2 regions of the Paenibacillus sp. NN59 genome follow, and region 1 is predicted to be linked to the other one. Evidence: riboswitches for the same ligand, from Rfam matches in the RefSeq annotation. Region 1 holds a riboswitch; the other holds the start of a gene.
What was found. A riboswitch is a leader RNA that binds a small molecule or an ion and turns the genes downstream of it on or off. The one in region 1 is predicted to bind cyclic di-AMP.
Positions count from the first base shown of each region.

Region 1 (7,931 bases):
AATGCTTACGTTTCCATGTTGTAAGAGCTAGTCTCACTGCCCGGCTCAAAGACCATGACTTCCACAGACTCCGTAAGTATATCCGCATAGCTGTATGATACTCGCTTGAAGGTTTCTTGTTCCTCATCAAGCTTTACAATAAAAACAGAAGGGTACGTTTCTTCCAATACACCCGTACGCTCAATCGTCTTACGGCGGCCACCATTAGCCCGCAGCGTGATTTTCTGACCAATATGTGCATCGAGATTGCGTTTGATATCCAACAGCGTATTTTTAGCCATTGTGGACGTCCACCTCTTTTCTTGTCCATTATACTGTATTTTACAGTCATTGTCAAATCAAAGCTAAATATTATATCAGCACTAAAAAGTCGTTGTCAATGAATTTTTTCGCAAAATAAAAAAGCCCTTTTCAGGGCCTTTTTCGAATCGCAATGTGAACTTCACATGACTTCATTATTGTACTGCCACATGAATAAATCATACTGCGGATGGATTCACTTTTAGCGTAGACAGATCATTAAGTCCCGGCAATCCTACCCGGTAACTTCCCTTCGTTTCCACACCGCCTACACCTTGAATGCCGCTAATCGTGTTATGCAGTATATCATTCATGTTCAAGGTATCACGAACAGACGTGAAGGAAGCCTTAGCAGCCACGTAGACCGGATCAAGTGCATGAATGAGAATTCGCCCTGGCGAACTAGCAAAGTTCGCACCCGCACGCAGCAGTGCTTCAAAGTGAGACTGGCATGCTCCTGCAATAATCGTCAGCGCATCCAGATGACGCTCGTATTGCCTTGCAACTTGAATAGCCGAGACAAAGTTTTGCGAATTCTTATAGCTCCCCAGACTGTAGAGGTCATAGGGCTGGCGTGTCTTTAACACACCATCATGACCCGTGATCACAACGATATCCGGACGAACTTTGGGTAGCAGACGATATAACGTATCAGCCATCGCTGACTCATGTACATACTGCCCTTCTGCAGGAACACGAAGCTGTTCATACAGATTCATACTTTTCTTCAGATAATTCGGGTCGCCATCCAAATGCAGTACCTTACCTGGCATTTCAAAATAGGCGGGTTCTTGCTGTGCAGTCCATTCTTGCATCAGGCCTTCCCGATTACGCTCAGCCTGCTCCATGCGATTCTGCTGCAAGCGTGAGAGCGTCTGATGAGCTTTAATATGTGCCTGGCGTGTCTTAGCGCTCTGTGGTTCATAAGGAACCTGTATCAAATCGTTCACCGGGGAGTCTGCCAGCAACCGGAACTCAGTCCCTTTAATGACCGCAGCGTCCGACTGGAGTCCTTCTACCCGGAAAGTCACATCGCCGCCGTATGACTTCCGAACGACCAAGTCTCCGATATTCATCACCATTATCACCTCTACCCCATCGTATGGGCAGAGACCCGGATTGGTTCATTGAAATTAAAGCTCGCCGCGAACCCCAGCTTCCCACATTACGGTGCTAAGGGTTGCATACTCCTGTAGACTCAATGTCTCACCACGCCGTGAAGGTTGAATACCTGCCTGCTCTAACAGGATGTCTGCCTGTTCTCTGTTCTCCTTGGTGAAGAAACGAGCTTTGAGATTATTGGAGATTGTTTTTCTCCGCTGGGCAAAAGAAGCCTGTACCACCTCGAAATAGTGTGCTTCGTTCGGAACCTGTACTGGTGGGTGCTCACGCACCTTCAGTTTAATTACCGCCGACTCTACATTAGGCTGTGGGATAAATACAGTAGGCGGCACCACACAGACCAGTTCGGGCATACTGTAATACTGCACGGCGATGCTTAGGCTACCATAATCTTTGGAACCTGGTGCAGCCGCCATGCGTTCGGCTACTTCCTTCTGTATCATGACCACAATGCTATCCACTGGCAACTTTTCCTCCAAAAGCTTCATCATGATCGGAGTCGTTACATAATAGGGCAAGTTCGCTACTACACTTACCTTATCAACGGAGGCAAAGTCCGTGGCAAATAGTTCTGCCAAATCCAGCTTGAGTACATCTCCATGGTGAACGCGCACGTTAGGGTATGGTTCCATCACTTCTCCAAGAATCGGTAACAGGCGCTGGTCAATCTCAACCGCTGTAACAGGACCCGCTATACGCGCAAGACGCTCTGTAAGTGCTCCGATACCCGGACCAATCTCCAGCGCTCCCTTGGACTCGTCCAAATCAGCCGCGCCTACGATTTTGTTCAAAATATTTTGATCGATCAAGAAGTTCTGACCCAGACTTTTTTTGAAAGAGAATCCATGCTTTTGAATAATTTCTTTGGTACGTTTGGGTGTTGCTATTTCAATGGTTTGCTCCATATCCTTCATATGCTCACATTCCTTCACGTTCGATTTGCGCTAATGCAGTGGAGAACTCTTCTCTTGTAATCTGAAATACACTCAGCCGTTTATGGAACTGCTTGCCGTTACAATACCCGATACCAAGCAGATTACCCATCTCCATACGTCGTGCGGCTGCTTGCGGGTGTATGATCAATCCTGCTTCAATGAGGTCCTCCCAATCGATTAGACTAGGTGCGCCCTCATAGGATGTGTGTACGCGAGCAAGTGCATGACGAATAGCTTCCGGTGAAGCATTCTCTACTCCGATATCTCCTTTGCGCGTTGCATCCGCCTCTGGAATGAACGCATGTTTGCAACCAGGAACCTTATTGGCAATAATTTTACGGATACGCTCTCCCGCATGATCCGGATCCGTCAGGATAATGACGCCACGTCTCTCTTGAGCAAGTGCAATTCGCTTCAGAATACGCTGATTAATGGCAGAGCCTCCGGTTTCAATCGTATCCGCTTCGACCGCCCGACGAATCGCTACCGTGTCGTCACGACCCTCCACAACAATCACTTCTTTTATCATGTTCCTTTTCTTCCTTTCTAACGCAAAAAGAAGAGGAATATCCTCTTCTCTGCCAAACGGCGGAGGAGACTGAATTCAGACCCCTCCGCCGCATATTCCGCATGAATCATTCATGCAACTATTTTATAGCATTCCCATTTCAAAGTAAAACGATTTTAGTTCGCTTCCGGCTTAACTGGACCAATCACATAGACCGTTTTGCCTTTTTTACGTCCGAAATTCAGGGCGTGCTTCACACTGTCATAATAAACGTCAATTTTGTTGCCTTTAATAGCGCCGCCTGTATCTTCCGCACGACGGAAGCCGAGGCCCTCAATGTATACCCACCAGCCGATTGGAATGACCTTGGGATCAACTGCAATGGTGCGCCCCTCCGTTACACGAGTACCGGAAGCTGTTTTTGTACCAATACCCGGCTCTTCAGAAGAGTAGGCTGTCATCGATACATTTTTCAAAACTTTAGAGTATTTAAAAGAATTCCCGGAGACCGTAATCACCTTGCTGCCCGAGGCAGATGTTTTCTTCGAGTTCGTTGTTACAGCTTTTTTGGTCGTCGAAGTTTTGGCAGATACCAATTGAACCTCAGGTTCCTTCACAACCGGTTTAGCTTTCGTACCTACCGCAATCACTTTATCTACACGATTGGTGGCAACCGTTTTACCTACCACTTTTTTGGAGACGAGTTCTCCATCTTGAAATACCTTTTCGATATGTTGCACAATTGTGCCTTCCTTGCCTTTCACTACAACACGGTTATCTCCTTGGAACAAACTTGGGTCTGCCGTTTTCACAACCTTGTAAGCAATCGGTTGTTTCACATCCACTGTATGCTTTGTTACACGCACTACACGAATCTTCATATCCGCTTTAATTGCGGTTCCGAGCGCTGGATACACTTTATCATGATCTTCAACTTGAATACCTGATTGCTGAATTACACCCTGTACCGATGAATCGGTTGTATAAAGAGTCTTGGTGTCTCCGTCTGCCGTGATTTTAACTGGAACGGCCCGCTCAATAACGATTCGGTCTCCGTCTGTAATCGCCCCATTCATGGGCATGGATACCTTGTCGTGAGGGCTGACTGTGATTGACTGCTCCTCCAGCATTTCCTGAAGCATTCCTGTACGAGTCTCTACCACTTGAGCTTTGCCGTCAATAACCAGTGAAACCTGCTTCCCGGCCTGACCGTAAACGACTAACAAGATCATGATTGCAAGCGCAATTGAGAATATCGCGATCAATGCCATTTGACGCAAGTTCTCATGCTTCCACCGCAACGCGAAAGACTTACTGGATGATCGTGACTCATGGGTCTCTTCTGGTTGGAATATGCCCACTTCTCCGTCCTCCTTCATAGCCTCGCCGTCTAAAGTAATGCATGATGTCTTTGACGCGACTATAACAATTTTTCTACAGAACACAGATCAGAGATAATGACCGGTTCTGCACCATGAACCCCTCTTCGCAACATGATGTCATCCTCCTGAATACATACCGTATGATGACAATATTTCTTTTATTCAAAACAAAAAAAGCCAAAGAAAGAGTGTAAGAGACCCTTTCGTGGCTTCCGAATGATTTTGAATATCGGAAATTCATGCACGAGGTTGCCTCTCTTTTTCCGCTTGCGAGGTTAGCTGTCGGGTTCGGGCGAAAGAGAGCCGCCCTATCTTAGGTCACCCGCTCATGGCGGACGCCCTTGAATTCACCCCGAGACCCAAAGAAGAAATCAAATACGGCTTCGCAGAACATTCCGCTGCTTTTGGGTCAGCGAACGATGCGCACCGGCTAGAATCACCGATGTTTAAGCCCTATTGGTTCCCCCGCTCTCCGTTAACGGAGACTCAGCGAGATTGATTCATGAAAGTAATGTTGTCTCATCGGAAAGTGTCCCTTTGTTCATCCCCCGAACATCTGTCCAATTTTCCGCGCAACAATTCACTGAAAAGATGATATCCTGTTTTGATGCATGTTGTAAAGCACGGATCAAGTACGTTTTTCTAAATATTTGGTTAAAATATTGTAATATTCTGCAATTATTCGAAACAAAGAGCAAATTACCTCTCTGTATCTCCCTTTTTCACCCGATTTACTCGTTTTCTTATCGAATCCCAAATCGTTCCATGGCATTTTTGGTGGTAATTGCAGCAATTTCCTCTACCGAAATGCCTTTAATTTCCGCAGCTACTTCAGCAACCAGACGTACATGCGCTGTCTCATTTCGTTTTCCACGATAAGGATGCGGTGTAAGATACGGGGAGTCCGTTTCTAAGAAAAATCGATCCATCGGAACCTTGGCGAGCACCTCTTTCGGTTGCTTGGCATTTTTGAAAGTGACCGGTCCTCCGAAGGACAGATGGAACCCTAAATCCAGACACATTTTCGCCGTTTCCCAGCTACCAGAGAAAGAATGCATCACACCTCCAACCTCACCAGCCTTCTCCTCACGTAAAATACGCACAATGTCCTCATGAGCATCCCGATTATGGATGACGATAGGCATACTCAATTCACGTGCCAATGCAATTTGTTGTCGTAATACGCGGTGCTGTACCTCCTTAGGGGAAGTGTCCCAATGATAGTCTAGACCGATTTCGCCAATTGCTACCACTTTCTCATGTTTGCACAATGATGCAATCCATTCGAGATCTCCCTCTTGCATCGTAATGGCATCCACCGGGTGCCAGCCTACAGCTGCGTGGATAAAATCATACGTTTCGGCCAGTTTGATCGTTGTTGGAATCGTCTCCCGATTAAAGCCGATATTAATCATGCGAGTAACTCCGGCCTGAACGGCCCGTTTAATCATGTCCTCTCGGTCTTCGTCGAATTGTGGTGCATCCAGATGAGTATGTGTGTCGAATAACATGCTTTCTCGTTCTCCCTTCATGTCGAAAGTCAAATGCCGATGATTTTTTCATGGGAACTCCTCTTATTCTTGTACAGGAATTCTTGCGTTTGAATTTCAAATTTATTTTTTTGCATCATTAAATGATTGGGACAAGCATCAATTTCAGTATTTTCAGTTTTAGCACTCAAGCTACTATATATAGAAGGAAAATAAAAAGTCAAATCAACATCTTGCAAGAAAAGGCGTTAGAAACTGTATAATTACTCACTCGAATTACAAAATTATGTCGATCTACACATCCTCCCCATTAAAGCAGATTACTGTATCATGTAAAATAGCTCTCTTAGAAAGTCTTTTGATATCAAAATGTTTCACCCTGCTGCATCGACTCAAGCTTATAGAAAATAGGGGCGTATATGGGACGGTAATTCATGAAGGATGGCATCCACCTTGTTTTGCGGATAGTACAGATGATGTTTGCCCAGATGAAGTCCACTGATGGAACGAACAATATCAGAAACTTCTGACAGCTCATGCAACTTGTCCTGCCGATCGAGCAGAAGAATTTGCTTATCTGTGGATTGATCTGGACGAAACACATCATACGGATTATCCGTCGGAAAATCAATTTCAAGATCGTACTCGGGATTCAATCCTGCTTGTACAAATGCTTCCCGAATCTCTTCAATGATGTCCAAGTCGATCTGTTCAAGTTCCACATACTTATATAACCTGCGATCCATAAAACGTTCGCACAACTCGCTTAGAACAGAATCGTCCTCCTTACGCCACTGCATAAAGGCTGTTTGAATTAACGATTCATCAAGCTGCAGATATTCATGAACTGAAATTTCTCCTTCAAACAGTTTGGGCAGTGGCTCTACCATGAAACGGTATGGAAAGCCTTGCTTCACAAGTTCTTTTGCCCGCTTAAAGATTTGTCGCAATATAATCTCGGAGCTACGCGTCACAGGATGGAAGTAAATCTGCCAATACATCTGGTATCGTGACATCAGATAGTCTTCCACAGCATGCATACCAGACTCTTTAACTACAATTCGTCCATGAAATGGACGCAGCATGCGCAGAATACGATCCAAGTCGATCGTGCCATAATTAACTCCTGTAAAGTAGGCATCCCTGAGCAAGTAATCCATTCGGTCTGCATCAAGCGGACTGGTTACCAGGTTCACGACAATCGGTTTATCATACGTCTTCTGGATAACGGAAGCCACTTTTTCATCAAAATCAGGAGCATACCGTCTTAGAATCGCCCCTACTTCGGTATCACCCTTGATAATGCGGCATGTCCAATCCTCATGATTCATGTCAAAAGCCTCTTCAATTGAATGAGAGAATGGTCCATGTCCGAGATCATGAAGTAAGGCGGCGCACAACGTCACCAGCTTTTCTTCCTTGGGCCAGTCCGAATAGTGGCTACGTTCAAACTGAGAGATGATTTTTCGGGTAATTTCGTATACACCTAACGAATGGGAGAACCGACTGTGCTCTGCCCCGTGAAAAGTAAGATAAGATGTCCCTAATTGACGAATGCGGCGTAGCCTCTGAAATTCAGGTGTATTGATCAATTGCCATATAATCGGTTCTTGCACATGAATATAATTATGTACCGGATCTTTAAATACTTTTTCTTCCGTCAAACGATGTTCCATTTCGATTCACTCCTTATAAATTGTTCTCTTGCCATAAAGAATAGCGCGTCCAGCTTCAATTTTCACCAACAATTCGACATGTAATGACGAATTTTGTCGAATAAAGCACTTTTGTCGTTTTCCAAATCGACAAAGCTGACATGAGTGTTTAAATACGAAAAATTGCTTTCAATCCCTTACCACCAGCAAACTTAAGAAAAACACCCTTTATTTTAAGCTAATTTTAAGGTTGACTGTTTTGGGAATCGTTGGTATGATGGGTATCATAAAACATAAAATAATGTCGAATAATGACAATGATAGTTAGCTGAGAGGAGCACTGATTATAATGATGAAATCAACAGGTATTGTAAGAAAAGTGGATGAACTGGGACGGGTAGTTATTCCAATCGAATTGCGTCGTACACTCGGTATTGGCGAAAAAGATGCTTTGGAAATCTACGTTGATGGTGAGCGCATCATGCTCAAAAAATACGAGCCAGCTTGTATCTTCTGTGGTAACGCTGAGAACGTAACTT
Region 1 covers NZ_CP199678.1:27,833-35,763, reverse strand. Annotated here, with positions in the region: gene veg (biofilm formation stimulator Veg) at 6-281, opposite strand; gene yabG (sporulation peptidase YabG) at 480-1,376, opposite strand; gene rsmA (16S rRNA (adenine(1518)-N(6)/adenine(1519)-N(6))-dimethyltransferase RsmA) at 1,434-2,336, opposite strand; gene rnmV (ribonuclease M5) at 2,341-2,886, opposite strand; gene ACT89M_RS00140 (resuscitation-promoting factor) at 3,042-4,226, opposite strand; cyclic di-AMP (ydaO/yuaA leader) riboswitch at 4,496-4,749, opposite strand; gene ACT89M_RS00135 (TatD family hydrolase) at 4,991-5,758, opposite strand; gene ACT89M_RS00130 (HD domain-containing protein) at 6,136-7,413, opposite strand; gene ACT89M_RS00125 (AbrB/MazE/SpoVT family DNA-binding domain-containing protein) at 7,742-7,931, shown strand, end outside.

Region 2 (7,931 bases), 1.6 Mb from region 1:
CGATTTCATCATCTGATGTTTGATCTTGCCTTCCTCTTCAGAAGCACTGAATCCATCCATAGTGAGACCGCCAATGCCTATAAAGGCTTTATCCACATAGTAGTGGGAGAGTGTCTCAATAACCGGTGTACCGTAGACATAACGCTGTTCCTTATCCAATCGGCCTCCTAACAGTCGAATCTGGACTGCTGTGTGCTTGGATAACGAATCAGCAGAGTGAATGGAATTTGTAATTACAGTGCAGGATTTCCCGTTCAGATTCTCCGCGCAGGACTGCACCGTTGTGGAGGAATCCAGGATAATGGTTTCTCCTGAACGAACGAGAGCAGCGGCCAGTTTGCCAATGGCTCTTTTTTCCTCAGATACATACTTCAACCGATCCTGATACGACTTGAACTCTTGTGGGGGAGAAGGGAGGATTGCGCCACCACGTGTACGAATAATAGCTTCCTGCTCTTCGAGTTTAATCAGATCCCGGCGTGCCGTATCTCGTGAGACATCGAATAAAGATACAATCTCTTCAGCCGAGATACGATGATGCTTGCGCAGGTGCTCAATAATGAGTTGCATGCGTTCTTCTTGAAACAAACGTAAAGCCTCCTTATATTCATGGATGACCGTGCGTTGTACTATAGTTTAATTATAAGTAATTATAATGTGATCTGCAATATTGTAAGTGAAAATAAGTTTTCATAAGTTTTTTAATCATTAATTTACATAATTAAAGTACGGTCATGACAAGAATGTGATTTTAGATATAACGAGATAAGGTAAATAAGAAGCGAGATTAGGAGATAAGAAGTCGGCCGATGGGTTGAGAAAATGACCTTTGGATGCGAGCAAAAATTTGGGTTTTAAAAGATTATAAAAAAAGTGTTGCACTGTTATGTTTCTCTGTGATATACTCATTCTTGTCGCCAAGAAGACAAATTGTTCATAAGGCCCGTTGGTCAAGGGGTTAAGACACCTCCCTTTCACGGAGGTAACAGGGGTTCGAATCCCCTACGGGTCATAGTATTACCTCATTCTTCACCGTAATAGATTCGTCTTTAATAAGGGGTTTCTTTGAAAGTCACTGCTCTGTAACATTCGATATGAAGCATGGCATAACATCAGGTGAAGGTACATTGAGAGCCATTAGCTCAGTTGGTAGAGCACCTGACTTTTAATCAGGGTGTCGAAGGTTCGAGCCCTTCATGGCTCACCATTTACAATTTTATATGCGGTCGTGGTGGAATGGCAGACACGCTATCTTGAGGGGGTAGTGGGTGTATACCCGTGGAGGTTCGAGTCCTCTCGACCGCATCAGATTTTAGAGTGAGACATCCTTAAGGAATTAAGGGTGTCTTTTTCTATTTTTTTCGCGAATGCTAAGTTATTGTTTAAAACGAACCTTTAATCAGCGAACCGGGCCAATCAGATTGAAGTATTTATCGGACGATACTCCAGACGACTGGAACAGTGATTTTCCTGGATATAAAAGGGCTGAGGATTCAGAAATATTGTGCTATAATTCAATCATATGGCATTTAAGTTGATATTACGGTTGGAAGGCGGTTCTTGCATGAAGTCAATCTATGAGCGAATTGAGCACCTGATTGCCGAAAGAGGGATGACAAAGAAGGCCTTCTGTGAACAGCTGAAGATAAGCACAGGCAATCTGGGTGACTGGAAACGTGGTAAATCAATCCCGAGTACAAATAAACTCATTGAAATTGCTTCATTTTTTGATGTGAGTCTGGACTGGTTAATGATTGGGCGTTTATCGAAGGAAGCCATTGTGCGGGAAAAGCGGGAAGATTATTTTTTTAACGTGTTGCGGCAATTGAATTGCCAAGAGAGTGAATTATCGACTGTGGAACAGTCTTTTATTAGTGAATATATCGAGTTCACTCGTTATCGCAAATTCAAAGAGAGTAAAGATTCCGGAAACTATAGCTACCAACCTGAAGCGGAAGACGAAAATAAGTCAGAGCAGGAAGGGACGTAAGTGTCTCTGATTGATAAAAAAACCTCCATCTGTGCCCAAGGGAATGATTTCCGGGACAGTAGGGAGGTTTTTTTTCTGTAGAAATATCGGTTTAGTGATGCTGGTCAAGAATACTGGAGTATTTGGGGTACAACTGGCGGATACAATCTGGGCAGATGTCGTGTGTAAACTCGGCGGAAGTATGTTTTTCCAGATAGCGCTCGACGCTGTTCCATTCGTCTGATTCATCCTTGATATGTTTGCAAACGGCACAAATAGGCAGTAGTCCATGGAGGGTGCGAGCTTCAGTCAAGGCTTGTCGCAGCTGAAGTTCTGTCTTCTTCTGTTCTGTAATATCTGTGTGAGCCACCAAAGCGAGGTTGGTATCCATCGTAGGTCCGTTCTGTAAGGGAGTAAGTTCTACGCGAAACCATTTCTCTTCGTTGTGTGGTGTAATAACAGAGATATCGTATGTATGGGTTTTGTTAAAAGGAACAACGTTATGCCTCAGATACCTCGCGAACTTGGATGGATAGTGGTTTTTCTGTTGTGCTGCCCATGCTTCCATCAGGTGAAGGTAATGATTGTGGCGGCTGGCTGCGCGTAAGAAGAGTTTATGAAGTCCGTGCTGCCAGGCCCGGTTACAGCTTCGTATCATCCATTGATGATCAATAATGATCAACTGATGATTGGTCGCCTGGAACGATAGGCTTTCCAGGTCGGATGTAATGGTTCCCATGAGAGAAGTCCTCCTTATGATGGATGAAAGTGTTCTTATCTCAGTTCCTCTGGTATGTTCAAAATGTCAGCGACCTGATGTCTGAATCGGGTTGCTTTGCGTGTGCCATGAATAAGGTTGGATAGACGGTAGGGCGGAATATCATGTTGTTCGCAAAAGGTTTTCTGATCGACCTGAAGTTCGGTTAGCCGTCGTTTGATAGCCCATCCGAACGGAGTGACTGGCTTCTTCTTGTTCAATAGGGTTCACCCCTGAGTGGATTTTATAGTATTCAGCAGGTCATTCTTCATGTAAAATAGATAGAAATACGTGCTGTTGGTTCCATTATATACGTAAATTCGTCATCTAACAATTAAAAAATACGGAAATAAGTGTATTTTTTGAATTAAAATGACGTAAGTCCGCATTTTTTTGATTGAAGAAAATAAAAAACACGCCAGCAAGGGGAGTTGCGGCGTGTTTTTGGTGTGCTCTGAAAAAGAGGTTTTGAGGAGGAGTGCGGAATTATGCTCTGTAAGCGTGCAACCCTGCTCCAAGCATGTGGAAGCTGGGGAATAACGACTTCATAGACATGGACGTAGGATGCATGGGTGCATCCGGTGAGGAGGCGCTCACGGTAGTCCATTCATTCTCAAGGTCTGCGGTCAGGCGAGCCAGCAGTTCCCGAGTGGCATTTTCATTTAGGGGGATAACCTTGCAAGCTTCGGATACGCATGCATTCATGGCTGAATGTAAGTAACCGAGAACCGCCTCTTCGACGGGGATATCGAGGTGGTGGTTGATCCAAGCGTGAACGGTGGGGAGGCAACCAACTGAATTGTATTTTACGAAGATTTGTTCAAGCGGGCTAAGGTCGATCCAAGGATGCAAGGCGCGAGACAGTTTGATTAAACGTTTGCCTATGATTGTTGCCTGCTCTCTAAGTTCAGGAGGGGTTCGCTGTACATGCACAAGTTTGTCGATCAGGGCAATTCGCCAAGTATCCTTATGATCTGTTGCGGTGTAAATCCCCTTGATAGCCATACCTTCTAGACGAACGAGACTGGGGTGTAACTGGCAACGCATAAATGATTCGAGTTCCTCAGATGTCCGAATGGTGCCTTCCTTGATGTGGGTGTCCATGCCGAAGAAATGGGTGAATCCTCCCACCTGGACAGAGGGATCAAGCAGTTTCGCGTAATCGAGTAGCTTATTCCCACGGTTCACGATCATTCGCCTCCTGCGCTTTGTTGTGTTATGTTTAATTACATATGATGATCTTTTATTAAGTTTGATGTGTAAATCCGAATTATATGATATATATATTCACATAAACATCCGTGTTTTGTCAATGATTTATGAGAAAATAAAAACTTAATTAAATATAATTCAGAATTATTGTAATATAATATAACATCTAAAATTCTATCTGTGTCATATATTTCATATCTGAAGTCCCTTTGGCCTTTTTGCCGAATCAGATTAATGATATGTAATTTTCGAGGAAATATGACTGGATTTTGCAAGAGGTGTGGAATAGGAAGGGGTGAAGAACTGTTATCAATTTAGAGTAAAGCCGGTTGTAGTAAAATGTCATTCATAAAGTGATTAATAAAGACTTTACTTTTGTTTAAGAATCCGGTATAATCAATTCTGTTGCCGATAATTTACGACATGCGGTCGTGGTGGAATGGCAGACACGCTATCTTGAGGGGGTAGTGGGCGTATGCCCGTGGAGGTTCGAGTCCTCTCGACCGCATCATATGAAGATTTACGAGAGAAGCTTTCCGTGATGGAGAGCTTCTTTTTTTGTTTTCATATAGCAACAAGGACGAATTATTCAGGATGAGGATATGTGTTAAAAGAAAGGACGCAAAAAAGCCGCCCAAAAGCTTGAGCAGTTTCTGGCTCTTTGCTTTATAGGTGGCTTTTTTCGTTTATATGTTTGTTCAAAAGTCTATATCTATTTGTTAATCAGCTTTTGAATATCCTCTTCGATTTTGTCCGGTGTAGTCTGCGGAGCATATCGTTTCACAACTTTACCGTCCTGATCGACAAGGAATTTGGTGAAGTTCCATTTGATGGCTTTGGAACCGAGCAAGCCTGGTGCTTCTTTCGTAATGTGTTGGAAGAGCGGATGAGCGCTTGAACCATTGACGTCAATTTTTTCAAACATCGGGAAGCTTACGCCATAATTCATCTGACAGAATTCAGCAATATCGTCGGAAGATCCTTTTTCCTGCGCGAATTGGTTGCTTGGGAATCCAAGCACTTCAAACGGAGCATCCTGGAATTTATCCTGAAGCTCTTGCAAGCCCTTGAATTGAGGGGTGAGACCGCACTGGCTTGCGGTATTCACAATTAACAACACTTTGCCGCGATATTGGGACATCTCAATCTCTTGTCCGCGAAGGGTGTTTACTTTGTAATCATAGACTGACATGGGGTACGCCTCCATCCTGTTATTCTTAATATACTTATTATATTTTAAACAATTAAATAATGCAAAACTTATTTGGATTTAGCGTTGTTATAACCATTCGCTTGCTGGACTCCAAAATGGATGAGAAATACATGAATCAATTTTTGTGCGGTTGAGAATTAGGTAGCTTGGAAGAGAAGGATAGCGTATGACCTCATTGTAAGCGTTATTATCAAAGGTTATTGCCGGAAATCTGGCGATTCGGTGATCTGTATGCACTTTACATGATCATGGTACGGGTGTATGATTCATAGCGTAATTTGAATTTTAATTAAATTGTACCTGAAAAACGAAACAAACGATAATATCGATCGGTCTTATACTCAAGATTTACGAACGATGTTTTAATCGCTGAGTTTCCATTCATTGTGTATGGAAAACGGGGGAACCAACAGAATGGGCTGTATGACAGCAGCGGACATTCATGGGGTGAATTTTTCGGTGAAATCCGGAAATAGGGCGACTCTCGCGCCCGAATCCGTCAGCTAACCTCGTAAGCGTTAAAGGGAGAGGCAACAAACCGCACGCTGGTTCATGGCGCTTTCGTCATGGATTATTTAAGAAGCGTTTCGGAGGCCTTGGTCCCCACGCTTCTTTTTTTGTTGTCTTTTCACGCCAAGGGAGGAACGAAGAATGGATAAAGAGATGATTTTGGTAACCGCTCCGAATGAAGCTGGACGTAAATTTGTGAAATTGCTGATGTATAAAAAAATGCCATTTGCCGTTCTGACGAACAGTGCTGATGAGGAGCGCAAACTTCGCCGTCTTGGCGTGGAACACGTCATCCGTATGAATACAGCAGCTGCTGAGAAATGGTTTTTGCCGCAAGGCAGTGTAGGCAATGTATTTATTTTTGAGAACAGTCTGAACTTGACATGCCGCTATCTTCAAATTTGTCGCTCTTGGACATCGAAGTCCTTGTGTGTGATCACGGAGCAGAGCCATCCTAAAGGGATTTATCGTGGAATGGGCGCCGATAAAATTGTGTATTCACTGAATGGAGAAGTCGGGTTCCTTCTTAATAGCTGCAATAAACCGGAGGCTGAAGTGAGCAGCTTGTGATTGACATTGATCCAAGGTAAGACGCCTGTTATAATTGCAGGTATAGACTAACGGAATTTGAGGAGACTCATGCTTGTCGTGGGTCTTCTTTTTTTATGGAAACAGTACGGTAGTATAGAAGCGAGGGATAACCTGCAGCTAACGAGGAGGAATCAGCGTGCCGGATATTGCCGGATTGAAGTGGTTGTTTTTTGATGTGGGGGATACGCTGGTGGACGAATGGGAGCCTGTAGATGATATTATTGGGCAATTCGTTCGGGAAGCGAATGATTACGGCTATCCAGTAAAGATTGAGGCGGTAAGAGAACTGTTTGCTACCTGTTACCGTAATTATGAACAGTGGCCCATGAAAGTGGCCATACGTACATATATTCATGATGAAGATCACCGCATTCAGATTCAGGACAAGCTGAAATTCCATAAAGAATTGGAGCAACCGTTTCCTTCTGCAACCAAGGTGCTTGAACAGCTTTCGCATCACTATCGCATTGGCATCATTGCGAATCAGAGTCCTGGGACTGAAGCGAGGCTGGAAAGCTACGGACTTCGTAAATATGTCCATGTCCTGGCCTGTTCGGCAGAAGAAGGGGTGTCCAAGCCTGATCCGGAGTTGTATGCGGTTGCTCTGAAGCAAGCTGGATGCGCGCCGGAAGAAGCGGTTATGATTGGAGATCGAATTGATAATGATATTATGCCAGCACGTAGTTTAGGCTTACGCACCATTCGCATTTTGCAAGGATACGGAAGGTTCCAGCCAGAGCTTTCGGATGACGAGCGTGCAGATTGGACGGTGGAGTCCCTAGATGAACTGCTGCCGCTACTCATACCCGATGAGGATGCAGGCAAATCTATATGAGTCTCAGGTTAGATCGTGTGGGGTAGATTAAAGGTATGAGGGTATTAGAGCGTATCACAATAATGATACAAAGAAGGCCGATTTGCGTTGGGATCAATACCAACAGCGAATCGGCCTTTTCATATATAAACTAGAACAGCATGATGGTCTGAATAATCAAATACACATTCAGCACAACGATGATAGCGGCAATAGCCCAAGAGACAATTTTGAGCCACAGTTTGTTTGCAAAAGGCCCCATGCTTTTTTTGTCACTTGTGAACATCACAAGTGGGATGACGGCGAATGGCAGTTGCAGGGACAGGATGACCTGACTCAAGATCAGCAACTCTTCAGTGCCGTGCTCACCGGCAATAGCAGTGACGATAACAGCAGGGATGATGGCAATCAGTCGAGTAACAAGTCTACGCAACCACGCCGGGATACGGATATTCAGGAAGCCCTCCATGACGATCTGTCCTGCAAGCGTGCCTGTAAGGGTTGAGTTCTGACCGGATGCGAGCAAAGCTACGCCGAACAAGACACTGGCGATCGTTGTACCAAGCAGTGGGGTTAGCAGATGATATGCATCGGATATCTCTGCTACCTGTGTCATGCCCGCGCTGTGGAATACAGCTGCAGATACGATCAGGATGGCTGCGTTAATGAACAGAGCTAACGTCAAAGCAATGGTTGAATCCAGTGTGGTGTAGCGGATAGCTTCTCTTTTACCCTGAGTCGTCTGCTCAATCTGGCGGGTCTGCACAATGGATGAATGCAGATACAGATTGTGCGGCATAACGGTAGCCCCGATGATGCCAATGGCGATGTAGAGCATGGCCGGGTTTTGCAAAATTTCGGTGCT
Region 2 covers NZ_CP199678.1:1,660,941-1,668,871, forward strand. Annotated here, with positions in the region: gene ACT89M_RS07185 (DeoR/GlpR family DNA-binding transcription regulator) at 1-588, opposite strand, end outside; tRNA gene ACT89M_RS07190 (tRNA-Glu) at 941-1,012, shown strand; tRNA gene ACT89M_RS07195 (tRNA-Lys) at 1,132-1,207, shown strand; tRNA gene ACT89M_RS07200 (tRNA-Leu) at 1,223-1,305, shown strand; gene ACT89M_RS07205 (helix-turn-helix domain-containing protein) at 1,565-1,990, shown strand; gene ACT89M_RS07210 (nitrogen regulation protein NR(II)) at 2,082-2,708, opposite strand; gene ACT89M_RS07215 (Rha family transcriptional regulator) at 2,744-2,947, opposite strand; gene ACT89M_RS07220 (urease accessory protein UreF) at 3,213-3,914, opposite strand; tRNA gene ACT89M_RS07225 (tRNA-Leu) at 4,364-4,446, shown strand; gene ACT89M_RS07230 (glutathione peroxidase) at 4,651-5,130, opposite strand; cyclic di-AMP (ydaO/yuaA leader) riboswitch at 5,509-5,684, shown strand; gene ACT89M_RS07235 (hypothetical protein) at 5,803-6,231, shown strand; gene ACT89M_RS07240 (HAD family hydrolase) at 6,389-7,087, shown strand; gene ACT89M_RS07245 (Nramp family divalent metal transporter) at 7,218-7,931, opposite strand, start outside.
Region 2: linked by a shared signal. The riboswitch ahead of ACT89M_RS07235 (hypothetical protein) and the one ahead of ACT89M_RS00140 (resuscitation-promoting factor) in region 1 are both predicted to bind cyclic di-AMP.